4 regions of the Streptomyces sp. 135 genome follow, and region 3 is predicted to be linked to each of the others. Evidence: riboswitches for the same ligand, from Rfam matches in the RefSeq annotation. Region 3 holds a riboswitch; each other region holds the start of a gene.

What was found. A riboswitch is a leader RNA that binds a small molecule or an ion and turns the genes downstream of it on or off. The one in region 3 is predicted to bind cyclic di-AMP.
Region 1: it holds a riboswitch for cyclic di-AMP, as region 3 does, so the genes downstream of both, KKZ08_RS23215 (C40 family peptidase) here and KKZ08_RS31945 (LysM peptidoglycan-binding domain-containing protein) in region 3, are expected to answer to the same signal.
Region 2: it holds a riboswitch for cyclic di-AMP, as region 3 does, so the genes downstream of both, KKZ08_RS15775 (transglycosylase family protein) here and KKZ08_RS31945 (LysM peptidoglycan-binding domain-containing protein) in region 3, are expected to answer to the same signal.
Region 4: it holds a riboswitch for cyclic di-AMP, as region 3 does, so the genes downstream of both, KKZ08_RS28880 (M23 family metallopeptidase) here and KKZ08_RS31945 (LysM peptidoglycan-binding domain-containing protein) in region 3, are expected to answer to the same signal.

The regions. Positions count from the first base shown of each region.
Region 1 is NZ_CP075691.1:5,115,481-5,118,922, forward strand. It holds gene KKZ08_RS23215 (C40 family peptidase) at 68-1,315, opposite strand; cyclic di-AMP (ydaO/yuaA leader) riboswitch at 1,323-1,479, opposite strand; gene pcrA (DNA helicase PcrA) at 1,756-3,442, shown strand, end outside.
Region 2 is NZ_CP075691.1:3,520,993-3,524,434, forward strand. It holds gene eno (phosphopyruvate hydratase) at 1-731, opposite strand, end outside; gene KKZ08_RS15775 (transglycosylase family protein) at 1,027-1,755, opposite strand; cyclic di-AMP (ydaO/yuaA leader) riboswitch at 1,760-1,946, opposite strand; gene KKZ08_RS15780 (transglycosylase family protein) at 2,141-3,223, opposite strand; gene KKZ08_RS15785 (cytochrome P450) at 3,341-3,442, opposite strand, start outside.
Region 3 is NZ_CP075691.1:7,105,710-7,109,151, reverse strand. It holds gene KKZ08_RS31950 (NAD(P)-binding domain-containing protein) at 105-908, opposite strand; cyclic di-AMP (ydaO/yuaA leader) riboswitch at 1,544-1,708, shown strand; gene KKZ08_RS31945 (LysM peptidoglycan-binding domain-containing protein) at 1,712-2,434, shown strand; gene KKZ08_RS31940 (GlsB/YeaQ/YmgE family stress response membrane protein) at 2,639-2,899, shown strand; gene KKZ08_RS31935 (phosphatase PAP2 family protein) at 2,991-3,442, opposite strand, start outside.
Region 4 is NZ_CP075691.1:6,409,178-6,412,619, forward strand. It holds gene KKZ08_RS28875 (pitrilysin family protein) at 1-1,264, shown strand, start outside; cyclic di-AMP (ydaO/yuaA leader) riboswitch at 1,469-1,631, shown strand; gene KKZ08_RS28880 (M23 family metallopeptidase) at 1,644-2,447, shown strand; gene KKZ08_RS28885 (GntR family transcriptional regulator) at 2,641-3,327, shown strand.

The sequences.
Region 1 (3,442 bases), 2.0 Mb from region 3:
TTACGCGCGTGGCCCGCGCTCCTTCGGGAGTGCGGGCCACGCGCGCGTAGAGGGTGACCTTCCGCGGCTACGCCGGGCGCACCACGCTGTGGATCGGCATGTAGTAGATCGATTCGACGCGGACCTTCGCGCCCGGCTTCGGGGCGTGGATCATCTTGCCGCCGCCGATGTAGATCCCCACGTGGCTGATGTCGTCGTAGAAGAAGACCAGGTCGCCCGGCTCGGCGTCGGCGGTCTTCACGGTCGTGCCGGCCTTCACCTGGTCCCACGTGGTGCGGGGCAGGGTGATCCCCGCCGCCTTCCAGGCATCCTGGGTGAGCCCGGAGCAGTCGTAGGAGTCGGGCCCGGTCGCGCCCCATACGTACGGCTTGCCGATCTGTGCCTCCGCGAAGTCGATGACCTTCGCGGCCTTGGTGGCGTAACTTCCGCCGGTGCTTCCGGAGCCCGAGCCGCCACCGGAGCCTGAGCCCCCGCCCGGGCCTGAACCCGCATCCGAACCGGCGCCGGAACCCGATCCGGAACCCGACCCGGAATCCTGGCCCTCCCCCTGCCCCTGCTCCTCCCGCTCCTTCCTGGCCGCCTCCTCCGCCTTGCGCTTGCGCTCCGCCTCGGCGACCTCCTTGCGGGCCAGCTCCTCGGCCTTGCGCTTGGCCTCCCGCTCCTTCGTCCGCTCGATCGCGGCGAGCCGGGCCTTCTCCTCGGCGGTCAGCTCCGAGAGCAGTTCACGCGCCTCGCCCAGCTTCTTCTGGACGGTCTCCTTGCTCGTCCTGAGATCGTCCCGCGAGTCGCTCAGCGTCTCCACGCTCCGCGCGGCCTTCGTACGCTGCTTCGTCGCCGACGCCTGCTGCGCCTGGTAGTCGTCGACGGCCTTCTTCTGCCGCTTGGTCAGCCTGTCCGCCAGGTGGTTCTGGTCGAAGAAACCCTGCGGATCCTTGGCGAGCATCATCGTGGCGGTCTGGGAGACGGCCCCGGTGCGGTACTGGGCGGCGGCGATGGAGCCGAGCTTCTGGCGCGCCTCGTTCAGCCTGTCCGCGCGCTCGGCCACGTCGTCGAGCAGCCGGTCGGCCTTCTTGCGCTGCTTCTCGGTCTTCTCCTTGGCCGAGTTGTACTTCTGGGTGGCCACGCCCGCCTGGTGGTACAGGTCGTCGACCTTCTTCCGCACCTCTTCGAGGCTGGGCTTCGCCGGTGCGGAGGGGGCCGCCTGCGCGGCCTGTGACAGGAGCGCCACGGAGGTGAGGGCGGCCGTCGTGATGCCGACGGCGGGGGCGGTGCGTATTCCGGCTGTCCGGGTCCGCGGCTTGCGGTGCGACGCCAAGGGAGGCGACTCCTTCCGTAGACCGCCTACCGGGTTAGCTGTCGGGTTCGGGCGGATGGTCCGGAAGGTTGCCCTACGGTCCCGTACTGCGTACGGGGCCGATTCACCCCAGGTTTTCGGTGGGTCCCCGGCTCCGAACAGGTCGGACTCGGCGGAGGCAACCCGTTCCCGGCGGGATTCGCCGGTGGGGGGACGAGCGGCCCGCGGAGCACGCTAGCCAACTCGTGTGGCGCGTGTGAAGGTTGATGTTCCTTATGCCCGATACATTTCCGTTACTTTCCGGGGCGCCGGGGTCGGGCAGGCGGCGCTGTTGCGGAGCGTGACCGGGTGTGGGCGTGGCGTAGGTGAGGCGTAGACAGGCGCACGCCGGACGGGCCCGGGAGGAAGGTGGCCGGAACCCGGGGCGGGTTGTCAGTGGGGCCGCCTAGACTCGGGAGGCGATGAGCAGCCTCTTTGATGACAGCTTCCTGGCGGACCTCCGGCCTTCCCGGGCCACGGACGAAGAGCCCCCGCCGCCGCCCGAGGACAGCGCTCCGGAACCGGTTCCGGACGACTTGTTCGACGGGAAGTTCGACGTGCCCATGACCCGGGACACGCACTACCGCGACGGGGCCCCGCGCCCGGTCATCGACCCGGCGACGCTCCTGGAGGGGCTGAACGAGAACCAGCGTGCGGCGGTCGTGCACGCCGGCTCCCCGCTGCTCATCGTGGCCGGCGCCGGTTCGGGCAAGACCCGGGTGCTGACCCACCGCATCGCGTATCTCCTGGCGGAGCGCGGCGCGCACCCGGGGCAGATCCTCGCGATCACCTTCACGAACAAGGCCGCGGGCGAGATGAAGGAGCGCGTAGAGCAGCTCGTCGGCCCCCGGGCCAACGCGATGTGGGTCTCGACGTTCCACAGCGCCTGCGTCCGCATCCTGCGCCGCGAGTACAAGAAGCTCGGCTTCACGTCCTCCTTCTCGATCTACGACGCCGCGGACTCCAAGCGCCTGATGGCCCTGGTCTGCCGTGACCTGGACCTCGACCCGAAGAAGTTCCCGCCGAAGTCCTTCAGCGCCAAGATCTCGAATCTGAAGAACGAGCTGATCGACGAGGAGGACTTCGCCGCCCAGGCCGCCGACGGCTTCGAGAAGACCCTCGCCCAGGCCTACGCCATGTACCAGTCACGCCTGCGCGAGGCGAACGCGCTGGACTTCGACGACCTGATCATGACGACGGTCCACCTCCTGCGCGCCTTCCCGGACGTCGCCGAGCACTACCGCCGCCGCTTCCGGCACGTCATGGTCGACGAGTACCAGGACACCAACCACGCGCAGTACGCCCTGGTGCGCGAGCTGGTCGGACCCTCCGGTGGCGAGGGCGACGACCCGGCGGAGCTGTGCGTGGTGGGTGACGCGGACCAGTCGATCTACGCCTTCCGCGGCGCCACGATCCGCAACATCCTCCAGTTCGAGGAGGACTACACCGACGCGACCACGATCCTCCTGGAGCAGAACTACCGCTCCACGCAGACGATCCTGAGCGCCGCGAACGCGGTCATCGAGCGGAACGAGAGCCGCCGCCCGAAGAATCTGTGGACCAACCAGGGCGCGGGCGCCCGCATCACCGGCTACGTGGCAGACACCGAGCACGACGAGGCGCAGTTCGTCGCGGACGAGATCGACCGGCTCACGGACGCGGGTGACGCGAAGGCCGGCGACGTCGCGATCTTCTACCGCACGAACGCCCAGTCGCGTGTCTTCGAAGAGATCTTCATCCGTGTCGGCCTGCCCTACAAGGTCGTCGGCGGCGTCCGCTTCTACGAGCGCAAGGAGGTCCGCGATGTGCTGGCCTACCTGCGGGTCCTCGCCAACCCCGAGGACGCGGTCCCGCTGCGCCGCATCCTCAACGTCCCCAAGAGGGGCATCGGCGACCGCGCCGAGGCGATGATCGACGCGCTCTCGCAGCGCGAGAAGATCTCCTTCCCGCAGGCGCTGCGCCGCGTCGACGAGGCGTACGGAATGGCGGCCCGCTCGACCAATGCCGTCAAGCGGTTCAACACGCTCATGGAGGAGCTGCGGACCGTCGTCGAGTCCGGCGCGGGCCCGGCCGTCGTCCTGGAGGCCGTACTCGAACGGACCGGCTACC
Region 2 (3,442 bases), 3.6 Mb from region 3:
TCGAGGGCGAGCGCGATCTGCTCGCCGGGGACGTAGCCGGCCTCCTTGATGGCCTCCAGGATGAGGTCGAGGGCGGCGCGGTTGGAGTCGAGGTTCGGGGCGAAGCCGCCCTCGTCGCCGAGGCCGGTGGCCAGGCCCTTGCTCTTCAGGACCTTCTTCAGCGTGTGGTAGACCTCGGTGCCCCAGCGCAGCGCCTCGGAGAACGACTCGGCGCCGATCGGCGCGATCATGAACTCCTGGATGTCGACGTTGGAGTCCGCGTGCGACCCGCCGTTGAGGATGTTCATCATCGGCACGGGCAGCAGGTGCGCGTTCGGGCCGCCGAGGTAGCGGAACAGCGGCAGGTCGCTGGCCTCGGAGGCGGCGTGCGCGACGGCGAGCGAGACGCCGAGGATGGCGTTGGCGCCGAGGGAGCCCTTGTTGTCGGTGGCGTCCAGGTCGAACATCGCCTGGTCGATCAGGCGCTGCTCGGTGGCGTCGTAGCCGACGAGCTCCGGGCCGATCTGCTCGATGACGGCGAGGACGGCCTTCTCGACACCCTTGCCCTGGTAACGGTTGGGGTCACCGTCACGGAGTTCGATGGCCTCGAAGGCACCGGTGGAGGCACCGGACGGGACGGCGGCACGACCGGTGCTGCCGTCGTCGAGGCCGACCTCGACCTCGACCGTGGGGTTGCCTCGGGAGTCCAGGATTTCCCGGGCTACGACGACGTCGATGGACGGCACGAGCATCTCCTTCTGGGATGTGACGCGTTTACGCGGGCCGATTCGGCCCGCGTCTCCTGAGCCTAACCGGCTCCGGGCCCCAGGCCAGCCGACCGCCCGTCCCGTGGGACGGGGGAAGGCTCAAATGGCCGGGAAACGGGATGGAAGCCCGCGTTTCTACTGGCCGGTAGCTCGCTAGGAGCGAACAGCGGACATGGCCCCGCCCCGGTGCGTACGGGGATACGCGCACCGGGGCGGGGAGCCCGTGGGGACGGGGCGGGACGGCCGTGCGTCCGCCGAGGCACGGCCGTGACCGGATCCGTCAGCTGAGGTGCAGCTGCTGGCCGGGGTAGATGAAGTCGGCGTTGTCGATGATGTCGCCGTTGAGCTTGTAGACCTTCTGCCAGCCGCCCTTGACGTCGTGCGCCTCGGCGATCTTGGACAGCGTGTCGCCGGTCTTGACCTTGTACTCGCCGTCGCCCTTCTCGACCTTCTTGCCGGTCGGGGTCTCGACGGTCTTCTTGGACTCGGTCTGCGGCGCGGGCTGCGGCTTCGGGGCCTGCTGCGTCTTGTGCTGCGGAGCGGCCTGCTGCTGCGGGGCGGCCTGCTGCTGCGTCTTCTGCGGCTGCGGCTTGGCCTGCTGCTGCGGGGCCTGCTGCTGGCCGCCGCCGTTGTACGCGGCGCCCGAGAGACCGACGCCGCAGTGCGGCCAGGCGCCCTTGCCCTGGCCGGCGAGGACCTTCTCGGCGATCTCGATCTGCTGGGCCTTGGAGGCCTTGTCGGCGGTCGGGGCGTACTTCGTACCGCCGTACGCGGCCCAGGTGGAGGGCGAGAACTGGAGGCCGCCCTGGTAGCCGTTGCCGGTGTTGATCGACCAGTTGCCGCCGGACTCGCACTGGGCGACGGCGTCCCACTCCTGGCCGGTGGCGGCGGAGGCCGAACCGGCGGCCATCAGCGGGGCGGCCACGGCGGCACCGGTGACACCGGCGAGCGTGACGACACGGGTGGCCTTGGACGGACGGCGGTGCTTGCCCTTGCTGGAAAACAGCATGAGTTGATCCCCTCACCGACGCCTGCGAGGTGAGCTGTCGGGTTCGGGCCAGTGAAGTTGCCCGGCCGCACCACGTGAGTGCGACTTCACCCCTAGCCGGTCCCGTACGTCCCGCTCCTCCTCGGAGCTCGACGTGCGGACCCGGCGGCTTACCTTGGGTCCCCCGCTCCTGCCTACGGCGCTCGAAGCGACGACTGTTCCCGTCCGGCCGTTGGCAGGATTCGGCGTACCGACCGGCGGGGCCCACCAGTGGCGGGCGTTGACGACGGTAGTCACGCGATCCACGGAATTTCAAAGGCGATCAGGGCTTCTGAGACCCATCTCTCACTTACGCCAATACCGACATTCGGCGCGAAGCACCCCGTGGACGGTTCGTCAACTACCCCTACTTTTCGCCCAAATCGAGGCTCTGACCGGGGAGAATGAGGTCCGGGTCGGCCCCGACGGTCTTCTTGTTCTCGGTGTACAGCTCGTGCCAGCCGCCCTTGACGTCCAAGTCGTCCGCGATGGCCGACAGGTTGTCACCGGAACGCACCGTGTACGTCCCGTCGGCGACCTTCTCGGTGCGCTCGCCGCCGCGCGAGGCGTGCCGGCCCGGACGGTCGCCGCCGCTGCCGGAGGCGGGACTCTCGTCCGCGTGGTCGCCCCGGTGACGGCCGGAGGTGGAGTCGTCGGAGGGGGCGGCCGGGTCCTTCGACCCGGGGGTGCCGGCCGAAGGGGCTTCGTCGCGCCCGGACTTGCCGTCCGTCGGGCGCTTGTCGCCCTTGTCGCCGTTGCCGCTGTTGCCCTGCTTGTCGCCCTTTTCGTGATTCTTGTCTCGGGAGGCGTCGCCCGAACCGGGCGTGTCGCCGTCGTCGTCGGCGGAGCCGGGGCCTTCTGACGCGTCGTCGGAGGCCTTGTCCGACGACTTGTCGGCGGCCTTGCCCTTGGAGTCCTTGGAGTCCCCCGAGCCCTCGGAGTCCTGGGAGCCCTTCGACTTCTCCGACCCCGTCGAACCGGTCGAACCGTTCGAGTCGCTCGAGTCGTCCCTGTCCGACGAGTCGGCGGGCTCCGGGGGGATCGGATCGCCCGGGTCCACGTCGGCCGCCGCGCCGCCGTCGGTGAGTCCGGCGATCGGGGCGCAGCTCGGCCAGGCCTCGGGGCCCTGCCCGTCGAGGATCCTCTCGGCCACGGCGATCTGCTGGGACTTGGAGGCCTGGTCGGCGCTCGGCGCGTAGTCGAGGCCGCCGTGCTTCTCCCACATGTCCTCGGAGAGCTGGAGCCCTCCGTAGTAGCCGTTCCCGGGGTTGGCGCTCCACGCGCCGCCGCTCTCGCACTCGGCGAGCTTGTCCCACGTCACCGTCTCGGCGGCGCTCGCGCTGGTGGCTCCGAGCAGCGGGATGGCGATGGCGGATCCGGTGACTCCTGCCGCGACGATGAGGGCCGGGGCCTGGCGGGGGCGTCGGTGACGACCATTGCCGGAGAGCATGCGGTTGCCTTTCAGGAGACTGTTACGGCGACTTGGGCACCGGGTGCCCGAGTCGACGTGAACGTAGCCGCACTCGAACGCTTGTCACAAGTCGATGCAGCGGAGATCACGTCAACATCACAGTTGTGATGGGCCGTCAGAAACCGGTCGTTCCGGTGCCTCTTTCTGTGCGTCTGTGAACTTCACCGGCAGCGTGCGCAGCCCCCGCATGATCAGCCC
Region 3 (3,442 bases):
GGCTGTCGCGACGCTGGATGCGTACCACCGAATCGGTCAGGACATGACCGCTCCTGGTATCGGCCAACTGCCGTCCGGGACAAGCCAGAAGAGGCACCCGGCGGTTATGGCGCCTCCTCGCCGCCGGGCTGCCTCAGATCGGCGAGCAGGCCGTCGAGGGCCTTGCGGAGGGCGTCGGAGTTGGCCGGGTCGAACCACGTGGTGCGGATGCGTTCGTTGTTTCCGTTCGGAGTCTCGTGGTCGGCGGCGAGCCGGTGCAGGGAGCGGGTCTCGTCGCCCAGGGAGCGGCCGACGCCCTGGAAGAGTCCGCGGAGGTAGCGTTCGGCGTCGCCTGCGGCGATGCCCTGGTCGACGGCCCACGACGCGAGCGTGGCGAGATACGCGTAATGGGTGGTCAGCGTCCCCGTCAGCGCGGAGAAGACGTCGAAGGCCGCCTCGTCCGCGACGGGCAGCACCCCGCCCAGGCGCTCGAAGAACGCGTCCACCGCCGGCTGCGTCGGGTGCGTCACCGTGACGGAGCGGCGTTCGCGTATGGCGGGCAGGGGGATGGCCCGTACGAGCGGGGCGTCGGTGGCCAGGGTGCGGCGCAGCTCGTCGTGGGTGACGCCGGCCATCACGTTGACCACGACCTTGTCGTCGTCCACCTTGAGGCCGGCCAGAGCTTCGTGCCGGTCCTGACGGCGTACGGCGATGATCACGAGCTCCGAGCGGTCGACGACCTCCTGATTGCCGGCGCAGACCTGTACGCCCGGAAAGCGCGCGGACAACTCCGCCGCCGTGCGGGCTCCCCGGGGCGAGAGGAACACCTCTGGCGACCTGTCACCCCCGTCACACAACCCCGTCACGATGGCCCGGCCGATCTCACCGACTCCGATGACACCGATGCGCTTCACTGCTTCTGCCTCCACGTTCTTCCTCCGTTGTTCCTTCTTTACGTTCTTCCTTCGGGGTACGTGGCGCTGCCGCGCTGGGGTCGGTCATGCGGTGCGTACGAAGTTCCCCACGGCGCGGTGACCTCGCCCATATCCCCTCCTTGTTCGATCGCGCGGACCGCCAACGCGTAACCTACGGCGTGGAGTTGCGGATGTCCGAGGCGGTGCTCGCCGAGGTGGCGGTCGCCCCCGGACGAGGACGGGACGCGTACCGCCACTAACGGAGTAGCCGCCTACCCCTTCTCCGGCAATGGCCGCTCTTTCCATACCCGGGTCCACATCCACATCCACATCCACACGACCTCCGCCTACCGGCATCATCGAGCGTCGCGATATGCCCGATTTGACGCGACGAGCGGCATTTAACCTGCACCTCTCCGTGAAATGGGTCACGCCGGCTTTCGCACGTACCGAAGACCTCGGACCACATTCCCGTTCTGCGGACAGAGAGTTGAGTTTTGGATCAAAGAGGGCCAAGGGAATTTGATCTCCACGAACCGGCCTCTCGCATTGCCGCTGCGAATTCGGGCCTTGTTACCTCCGGCCTTTCTCGCTTAATGTCACCGTCGAACCGGATGGAACGCCGAATCCTGCCGCTGTCCGGAAGCCGTTACACCCACCCACTTACTCACTCACGCACGGCAGGAGCGGGGGAACCAGGTAAGCCGCCGATCCGGTTTCCGGAACGGCTAGGGGTGAAGTCGCATGCCCAGTGCGACCGGACATCTCCCGTCCGAACCCGACAGCTCACCTCGTAGGCGACGGAGAGGAAATTCGTCATGCCTGCAAAGGGAAAGCACCGCCGTCCCAAGTCCCGCTCACTCACCCGGGGCATCGCCGCCGCGGGAACGGGCGGAGCCGTGCTCGTCCTGCCGGTGCTCGGCGCGACCACTGCCCACGCGGCTCAGGCCCCTACGGCCGTCAAGCCCGCCGCCGCCCCGAACACCCACGTAGTCGTCGCGGGTGACTCCCTTTCCAAGATCGCCCGGGAGCATTCCTTGAGCGGCGGCTGGAAAAAGCTCTACGAGGACAATCGCAGCGTCCTCGGTGACGACCCGAAGCTGATCCACCCCGGTCTCAAGCTCACCCTCGGCAAGAAGAACGCCGCCGAGCCCGCGAAGAAGGCGACCGCTTCCCCGGCTTCCGTCAAGACCGCCGCCGCCCCGGCGAAGAAGTCCTACAGCGACAACCTCGACGGCTGGATCCGGGAGTCGCTCGACATCATGGCGCAGCACGGCATTCCCGGCACGTACGAGGGAATCCACCGCAACGTCATGCGCGAGTCCTCCGGCAACCCGTGGGCCATCAACAACTGGGACTCCAACGCCGTCGCCGGAACCCCGTCGAAGGGCCTCCTCCAGGTCATCGCCCCCACCTTCGAGGCGTACCACGTGCCCGGCACCTCGACGGACAGCTACGACCCGGTCGCCAACATCACCGCCGCCTGCAACTACGCGGCCGACCGGTACGGCTCGATCGACAACGTGAACGGCCCGTACTAGACCGCGCCCCTCTGACATGCCGTGAGCCCCGGACACGTGGTGTGCCGGGGCTCACGGCATGCCCGTTCCGCGCGGCGGGGCGGACGGGAGAGGAATGGGCCGCGGATTGCCGGGCACGTGGACGTTGGTAGCCGAAAGATCGGAACCGAAGATCGGAACCGTAGACAGTCGGAACCGTAGACAGAAGTAAACGAAGGAGTTGTCGTGTCGTTCCTCTGGGCCATCATCGCGGGACTCATCATCGGCCTGCTGGCCAAGCTCGTTCTGCCGGGGCGTCAGCCCATTCCCCTGTGGCTGACGGTTCTCCTCGGCATCGTGGGCGCCGTGGTCGGCAACGCTCTCGCCAGCGCCTTCGGCGTTCGCGACACCGGCGGCATCGACTGGATCCGGCACGTCTTCCAGATCGGCGTCGCCGCCGTCCTCATCTCCTTCGTCACCCCTCTGTGGGCCCGACGACACGCTTGATCCCGTCCTACATCCCGTCCCCTTCGACGAAGGCCCCCGGCGCACCGCGCCGGGGGCCTTCGTCTCGGCTCGTGCCGACGCCCCGCGCCTCCTACGTCCAGTGGCGCAGGGCAAGGCGGGGAGTCTGCCGGACCAGCCAGGCGCCGGCCAGGCCGATGGCGGCGCCGGCGACGACATCGCTTGGGTAGTGGGCGCCGCTCTGCACGCGTTCGACCGCCACCATCGCCGCCGGTACCGCGCAGACGAGGCCGGCGGCCGGCCAGACAGGGAGGACGGCGGCGGTGAATCCGACCGCCGCCGCGGTGTGCCCGGAGGGGAAGGAGGAGGAGTCGGGGCGGTCGTCGGCCTCGTCGTGCGGGAACCACTCCTTGGGGGGCCGGGGCCGGTCGGCCAGCTGCTTGCACACGCCGTTCGACACCAGCTGCGCCACCGTCATGGCGGCGAGACCGGCCACGGCCGCGGTACGGCCGCGCCACCCGCCCACGCACGCCATCGCGACGGCGGCCCCGCACCACAGCTTCGTGCTCTCCGCCGCCTCCTCCA
Region 4 (3,442 bases), 700 kb from region 3:
CCGCCCCGGCCAGCAGGTCGTCGCCGTGGAGGTCCACCTGGAGGCGCCCCTGGACGCCGAGCCGAAGGGTCTCGACGGCGTCGCCACGATCATGGCGAGGGCCTTCAACGAAGGCACCGACAAGCATTCGGCGGAGGAGTTCGCCGCCGAGCTCGACCGGTGCGGCGCCACCATGGACGCGCACGCCGACCACCCCGGCGTCCGCGTCTCCCTCGAAGTCCCGGTCTCCCGCCTCCCCAAGGCGCTCGGCCTGCTCTCCGACGCCCTGCGGGCCCCTGCCTTCGCGGACAGCGAGATCGAACGCCTCGTACGCAACCGCCTGGACGAGATCCCGCACGAGGCGGCCAACCCGGCACGCCGCGCGGCCAAGGAGCTCTCCAGGCAGCTGTTCCCGGCGAGTTCGCGCATGTCGCGGCCCCGCCAGGGCACCGAGGAGACGGTCAAGGCCATCGACGCGGCCGCGGTGCGCGCCTTCTACGAGGCGCACGTGCGTCCCGCCACGTCCACCCTGGTGGTCGTCGGCGACCTCGCGGGCACCGACCTGGACGCCGTCCTCGCGGACACCGTCGGCACCTGGAAGGGCGGCACCGCCGAGCCCCGCCCGATGCCCGCGATCACCGCGGACGACACGGGCCGCGTCGTCATCGTGGACCGCCCCGGAGCCGTCCAGACGCAGCTCCTGATCGGCCGCATCGGCCCGGACCGGCACGACCGGATCTGGCCGGCCCAGGTCCTCGGCACGTACTGCCTGGGCGGCACCCTCACCTCCCGTCTGGACCGCGTCCTGCGCGAGGAGAAGGGCTACACCTACGGCGTACGGGCGTTCAGCCAGGTCCTGCGCTCCGCACCGGACGGCACGGGCGCCGCGATGCTCGCCATCAGCGGCTCCGTCGACACCGCCTCCACGGGGCCCGCGCTGGAGGACCTCTGGACGGTCCTGCGCACCCTCGCAGCCGAGGGCCTGACCGACGCCGAGCGCGACGTGGCGGTGCAGAACCTGGTGGGCGTGGCCCCGCTCAAGTACGAGATGGCCGCCTCCGTGGCCGCCACGCTCGCCGACCAGGTCGAGCAGAACCTCCCGGACGACTTCCAGGCGCGGCTCTACCGGCAGTTGGCCGCGACCGGCACCGTGGAGGCCACCGCGGCCGTCGTGAGCGCCTTCCCGGAGGACCACCTGGTGACGATCCTCGTCGGGGACGCCGCGGAGATCGAGGAGCCCGTCAGGGCGCTCGGCATCGGCGAGGTGAGTGTGGTCGCCGGCTGAGCAGCTGTCAGGACATATCGGGACCCCGGCGACCGTTTCGATGGCCGGGGTCGCGTACTCCCTATATGTCCGAATTCATAGGGTGGTTGCCTGTTCGGTGTGTGGCGTGCGCTACAAAAGAGGCGTTCTGTTTGTCGATTGAAAGACGGCCCGTTTAGCGTCGGTCCGGCTGTTCGTCACGCAGTACGTCGCATCCGCGGCACCGGACAGTCATCGCCGAGTCCCCGTACGGCGCGAGCCAGGGGAGCCGGGGACCCACATGTCCCCTGGGGTGAATCGGGCACCTTGCCGTCAGGTGAGGGACTCGTAGGAGACCTTCCTGCTCCGAACCCGTCAGCTAACCCGGTAGGCGAGAAGGAAGGAAAGGATCAGCCGCTTCATGGCGTTCACCCGTGCCACCGGGAAGCACCGTCGTCCCAGCCGCCTCACCCGCACCACCGCGAACGTCGCGGGCGTCGCCGCGATCACCACCACGGGTGTCATCGGAGGCCTGGCCGCTCCGGCGCTCGCCGCCGCCGACGACGCCGCCTTCGAACACACCGGGCTCACCCAGGCGATCTCCGTGGGCGACTCGCTCGCCGCCAGCATCGACGCGCAGGCCGCCGCCCAGCGGCAGGCCGCCGACGACGCCGCGGCCGCCAAGAAGGCCGAAGAGGCCGCCAAGAAGAAGGCTGCCGAGGAGAAGCGCAAGGCCGAGGCCGAGGCCAAGGCGAAGGCCAAGAAGGAGCGCGAGGCCAAGGAGCGCGCCGCCCGCGAGGCCGAGCGCAAGCGCCTGAACACCTACGTCTCCCCGATCTCCGGCTCGTACGTCTCCACGGGCTACCAGACCGGCGGCGCCATGTGGTCCTCCGGCAGCCACACCGGCGTCGACTTCCACGCAGCGTCCGGTACCCCGGTCCACGCGGTGGGCGCCGGTACCGTCGTCGAGGCGGGCTGGGGCGGTGCCTACGGCAACAACGTGGTCATCAAGATGAACGACGGCACGTACACCCAGTACGGCCACATGTCATCCCTCGGCGTCACCGTCGGCCAGACGGTCACCCCGGGCCAGCAGATAGGCCTCTCGGGCTCCACCGGCAACTCCAGTGGCCCGCACCTCCACTTCGAGGCCCGCACCGGCCCGGACTACGGCTCGGACATCGACCCCGTGGCGTACCTCCGCTCGCACGGCGTCAACGTCTGACCCGTCCCGGTACCTCACCGAAGGCCCCGGCTCTCCCGAGCCGGGGCCTTCGCCGTTTCCGGCCCGCCCTCGCCTGGCCAAAAGATATCCATGGAATCCGGCCCGCCATCGGAAATTAAGCGGCTCTGCAATAGAGTTCCGGAACGAGCGTCGGTCGACCGCGTTTCGCGGGGATTAAGGCGGAGGTCCGGTCATGCGCATTCCCGCACACTCGGTATGCACGGCCATCCGGGACGACATTGTCGCCGGGGTCTACGAAAGGGGTGGGCGGCTCACCGAGGAGCTTCTCGCGCGCCGTTACGGCGTCTCCCGCGTCCCCGTACGCGAAGCCCTGCGCACCCTGGAGGCCGAGGGCTTCGTCGTCACGCGCAGGCACGCGGGCGCCTGTGTCGCCGAGCCCACGGAGCAGGAGGCAGCCGACCTCCTGGAGCTGCGCACGGTGCTCGAACCGCTCGCCGCGGCCCGCGCCGCACAGCGCCGCACCGACGCGCACCTCAAGGTCCTGCGCGGACTCGTGCGGCTGGGCCAGGAGCGCGTGCGGAAGGGTCAGGGGGAGGATCTGCGCTCGCTGGGCGGCTGGTTCCACGAGACGCTCGCCCAGGCCTCCGGCAGCCCCGGCCTCATCACGCTGCTCACCCAGCTGCGGCACAAGCTCGCCTGGATGTACGTCGTAGGGCCCCCGGCCGCGCCCGCGGTGTCCTGGTCCGAGCACGCGGCGATCGTCGACGCGGTGGCCCGCGGGGACGTGGAACGGGCCAGGATGCTCACTGCCGGCCACGCGGAGCGGGCGACGGCCGCGCACCGGTTGCGCCCCTCGCCGAGGGCAGGCCGGGTGAGGGAAGTGCAACATCCCGTAAACACGGTGAGCCTCAGGAATTAACGCGGGTGCCGTATACAAAGTGAGGCGCGAGAGAAGTGCCGGTCAATGTAATTCCGGCCGTTCCTTTATCTCCATGCGTGAACTGTCGCCGCATAAACTGCCACCAGGTAAGGCA